2 regions of the Stenotrophomonas sp. 80084_Sma genome follow, and region 1 is predicted to be linked to the other one. Evidence: predicted binding sites of a transcription regulator. Region 1 holds the regulator's gene; the other holds the start of a gene.
The links. The regulator FliA, encoded in region 1, starts transcription of late flagellar genes. The targets are predictions, from matches to a motif close to TAAAGTTTNNCNNNCNNNGGCCGATAA.
Positions count from the first base shown of each region.

Region 2: a site for FliA is predicted at 1,492-1,518, ahead of ACZK3W_RS06970 (GGDEF domain-containing protein). Genes of this name have one in related genera too.

Region 1 covers NZ_CM151177.1:2,258,686-2,261,074, reverse strand. The annotation lists gene flhF (flagellar biosynthesis protein FlhF) at 1-41, shown strand, start outside; gene ACZK3W_RS10535 (MinD/ParA family ATP-binding protein) at 28-915, shown strand; gene ACZK3W_RS10530 (RNA polymerase sigma factor FliA) at 912-1,655, shown strand; gene cheY (chemotaxis response regulator CheY) at 1,713-2,105, shown strand; gene ACZK3W_RS10520 (protein phosphatase CheZ) at 2,105-2,389, shown strand, end outside.
Region 2 covers NZ_CM151177.1:1,482,213-1,484,601, forward strand. The annotation lists gene ACZK3W_RS06970 (GGDEF domain-containing protein) at 44-1,459, opposite strand; gene ACZK3W_RS06975 (TonB-dependent siderophore receptor) at 1,749-2,389, shown strand, end outside.

The DNA.
Region 1 (2,389 bases):
ATATGCCCTGCAACCCGGAGTTGAACCATGCCGTCGCGTGAGTACGCCAAGCTGACCAAGACCTTCCCGCTGTCGGCCACCCGCAGCGAGCCGCTCGGCCCTGTGCGCACCATTGCAGTCACTGGCGGCAAGGGCGGCGTGGGCAAGACGAATGTGTCGGCCAACCTGGCCGTGGCACTGGCTGGCATGGGCAAGCGCACGCTGCTGCTGGACGCCGACCTCGGCCTGGCCAACATCGACGTGATCCTGGGCCTGAACCCCACCTTTACGCTGGCCGACCTGGTCGCCGGCCGCTGCACGCTGGATGACGTCATCGTCGAAGGCCCGAACGGCGTGCTGGTGGTCCCGGCCGCATCCGGCCGCCGCCACATGGCCGAGCTGGCCCCGGCCGAGCACGTTGGCCTGGTCAACGTGTTCTCCGAACTGGAGCGCGAGCTGGACATCATGGTGGTGGACACTGCCGCGGGCATCACCGATGGCGTGCTGACCTTCTGCCAGGCCGCACAGGACACCGTGGTGGTGGTCTGTGACGAGCCGGCCTCGATCACCGACGCCTACGCACTGATCAAGGTGCTGTCGCGCGAGCGCGGCGTGGACCGCATCCAGGTGGTGGCCAACATGGTGCGCGACCCGAACGAGGGCCGCGTGCTGTACGAAAAGCTGACCCGCGTCTGCGAGAAGTTCCTTGCCGATGTCTCGCTGAACTACCTCGGCTGCGTGCCGCAGGATGACTGGCTGCGCCTGTCGGTGCAGCGCCAGCAGCCGGTGGTGAAGGCCTATCCGTCCAGCCCGGCGGCGCTGGCGATCACCGAGATCGCGCGCCGTACCGCGCGCTGGCAGGCGCCGACCGAACCGCGTGGCGGCGTCGAGTTCTTCCTCGAACGCATCCTCAAGCAGCGTGGGGTGACGGCATGAAAGGCGCAGCCCAGTACAGGGAAGTGCAGCGCTCGGCGGCGAACGAAGTCATCGCCCAGCATTCGGACCTGGTGCGGCGCATCGCCCACCACCTGGCCGCGCGCCTGCCTGCCAGCGTCGAGGTCGACGACCTGATCCAGGCCGGCATGATGGGACTGATCGAAGCCTCGCGCAGCTATGACGCCGACCAGGGTGCTTCTTTCGAGACCTACGCCTCGATCCGCATCCGTGGTTCGATGATCGACGAGATCCGCCGTGGTGACTGGGTCCCGCGCTCGGTGCACCGCCGTGCACGTGATGCCGCCGCCACCATCCGCCGCCTGGAACAGAGCAGTGGCCGTGCCGCCAGCGCCACTGAAGTGGCCGCCGCGATGGAGATGCCGCTGCCCGAGTACCTGCGGCTGATGGAAGACGCTGCACGTGGCCAGGTGCTGAGCCTGGAATCGCGCATCGAGGACCAGGGCGAGCTGGACACCGTCGCCCAGGGCGGGCCGACCCCGCAGCAGGTACTGGAGCGCGGCGAGTTCGGTCGCGAGCTGGGCAAGGCCATCGGCCACCTGCCCGAGCGCGAACAACTGGTGCTCTCGCTGTACTACGAGCAGGAACTGAACCTGAAGGAGATCGGCGCGGTGCTCGGCGTGAGCGAGTCGCGGGTCTGCCAGATCCACGGCCAGGCGGTACTGCGCCTGCGTGGCCGGCTGAAGCTGTTCGAGGCTGCCGACGCAGGCCTCGAAGAATGAACATCCCCGAGGCGGCTGCCCCCGGCCGTCCGGAATGAACAACAAAGGAATTCTGCTTTGAACAAGAACATGCGCATCCTGATCGTCGACGACTTCTCGACCATGCGTCGAATCGTCAAGAACCTGCTGGGCGATCTGGGCTTCACCAATACCGCCGAAGCCGAGGACGGGCATGCCGCGCTGTCGCTGCTGCAGAGCCAGCCGTTCGATTTCGTGGTCACCGACTGGAACATGCCGGTGATGACCGGCATCGAGCTGCTCAAGGCGATCCGTGCCGATGCCAAGCTGAAGACCCTGCCGGTGCTGATGGTCACGGCAGAAGCCAAGCGCGAGCAGATCATCGAAGCCGCCCAGAGCGGTGTGAACGGCTACATCATTAAGCCGTTCACCGCGCAGACGCTGGAAGAGAAGCTCGGCAAGATCTTCGAACGCCTGGCGGCCAGCGCCTGATGGATACCACGGTCGACAAGAACGCCCTCGCCCTGCGCCTGCAGGAGGCTCTGGACGCACTCGAGTCCGGTGACGAGGCCGCCTGGCGGCAGCGCATCGATGGGCTGGCCGCGCTGCGCACGCAGCCGATGATGAGCGGCCTCTCGCGGCTGGCCCGCGAGCTGGGACAGGCGCTGGGCGAACTGCCGACCGTGCCGAGCGAAGCCGGCGAACTGGACGACGCCTGCGCGCGACTGGACCACGTGGTGGCGATGACCGAACAGGCGACGCACCGCACCCTGGAC
Region 2 (2,389 bases), 780 kb from region 1:
GCGCGCGATAGTCGACCCGCGGTCGACTCTACCTGTCCTGCCGTCATCGCTGCAGTGCGCGCCGTCCCGGCGCTTCCTGCAGGTCCGCACTGGCCACCACCACGCGGTTGCGGCCGCTGCGCTTGGCCTCGTACATTGCCGCGTCGGCACGGGCCATCAGCCGCTCGTAGTCCGGATGGCCGTCGTGGCCGGCCACGCCGATGCTGGCGGTCAGTGCCAGCACCTGGCCGTTGGCCAGTGCCACCGGCGACTGTGCGATCTGCCGCCGCAGGCTCTCGGCGATCACGGTCGCCTGCGATTCGCTGGCAGCCACCAGTACCACCACGAATTCTTCGCCGCCATAGCGGAACAGGTAGTCGCTGCCGCGCGTGAGCTGGCCGAGCAGGCCGGCGACGTGCTGCAACGCGCGGTCGCCGGCATCGTGGCCGTGGCCGTCGTTGATTGCCTTGAAGTGATCCAGGTCGAGCAGCAGCAGCGAGAATGGTGTGCGGTTGCGTGTGGCCAGCTCGATTTCCCGGCGCAGCACGGTGGGCAGGAAGCGACGGTTGAGCAGGTTGGTCAGCGCGTCGCTGCCGGCATCCAGTTCGCCGATGCGCTCGAACAGCAGTGTCATCAGGGTGCGGATGGCGGCCAGGTCCTCGCGGATGGCCGGCAGCACCGCCAGTCGCTGCGCCGGAGCATCGCCGCTCGCGCGCTGCAGGTGGCCATCAATGCGGGCCATCAACTGGCCCACCTGCTGCGTTTCGCTGCTTTCGCCGAAGCTGGGGATGCCCTTGTGGGTGAACCACAGGCCGAACTCCGAGGTAGCCAGGCTGGCGTTGTCGCTGGCCTGCACGTGGCCGGCCAACGCGTAGAGCAGGGCGTTTTCCCAGTCCAGCAGCAGTGCGCGCTGGCGCTCGCGTTCGGTACCGACGTTCTGTACCAGCGAGAACAGCCGGTAGGCGGCGTCGGCACGGGTGGAGCGCTCGCGCGCGTGGGTGTAGGCCAGGGTCATGCCTTCCATGGCGATATCCATGATCGCGCTGAGGCAGTCGATGGCGGCAAAGGCGGTGTCGCTGTCCGGTGCATCGTCGCGCAGGCGCACGAACAGTTCGTGCTTGAGGACACGCGCACCGCGGGTAACCAGGTCGACCGGAATGCCGACGCGGGCGTGCACGTCGCCGATGATCCGCTGTGAGGCCACGGTGTTGGCGATGCCGCTGGCATCAGTGGTCAGCAGCTGCGCCAGCCAGCGCTGCATGGCCGGCTGCAGGCGCTGCTTGACCTGGTCGTGGGACAGGAAACGGCGCGCACGGGTGTCCTGCAGCAGCACTTCGTAAAAGCGCTGGGCCAGCGCGGGTGGGGCATCGGTAGCAGCGGCCTTGAGCAGCGCGGTGGCGGCAGGGCCGGCCTTCAGCAGACACTGCTGCCAGGCCTCGGCCAGCGGCTGGCTGGCATCGTCCAATTGGGGTGGTTCCACGTCGATCTCTGACTGCGTACGGCAAACCACGGGTATCGGCCGCGGCGGCATACGGTTGATGGCGGGTTAGCCGGCCAGTTTACGCGCGGTGCAGGGTTGCACGGTGCGCAAACCACATCGGCGCCGCTGCGGCAATGAGTGAACGCATTTGAGAATCAATCGCATTGATGGGAGAATGCGCGCACGGAACGGGCTGCAGGTGCCTGCTGCAGGACTGCTCCGCCTCCCCCTCGTCGTTGCCTCAAGCCCTTTGCCAGAGGCCCCGTAGCCCTGCCAGAAGGTCCTGATCATGTCCCCTGCCGTTGTCCTTTCGCCGCGCCCGCTGGCGCTTGCCGTTGCCGCCCTGCTGGCCGGCAGCGCCCTGACCGCCCACGCCGAAACCGACGCCACCGATATCGACACGGTGCACGTCACCGCCTCGCAGATCGCGCGCCAGGCCCTGGGTACCTCGACCATCACCGCAGAGGACATCGCCAGGCGCCCGCCGGCCAACGACATCGCCGAGCTGCTGCGCACCATGCCCGGCGTCAACCTGACCGGCAACAGTGCCTCGGGCCAGTACGGCAACAACCGCCAGATCGATCTGCGTGGCATGGGCCCGGAAAACACCCTGATCCTGGTCGACGGCAAGCGCATCGGTGCGCGTGATGCCGTGCGCATGGGCCGCAGCGGTGAGCGCAATACCCGCGGCGATACCAACTGGGTGCCGGCGGAAATGATCGAGCGCATCGAAGTGCTGCGTGGCCCTGCAGCGGCACGTTATGGCTCGGGTGCTTCCGGTGGCGTGGTCAACATCATCACCAAGCGCCCGACCGGCGACCTGACCGGCGCGGTCGACCTGTATGGCCTGGTGCCCGAGCACAGCGCCGAAGGCGGCAGCGAGCGCGTCGGCCTGCAGCTGAGCGGGCCGATGACCGACACCCTGTCGTT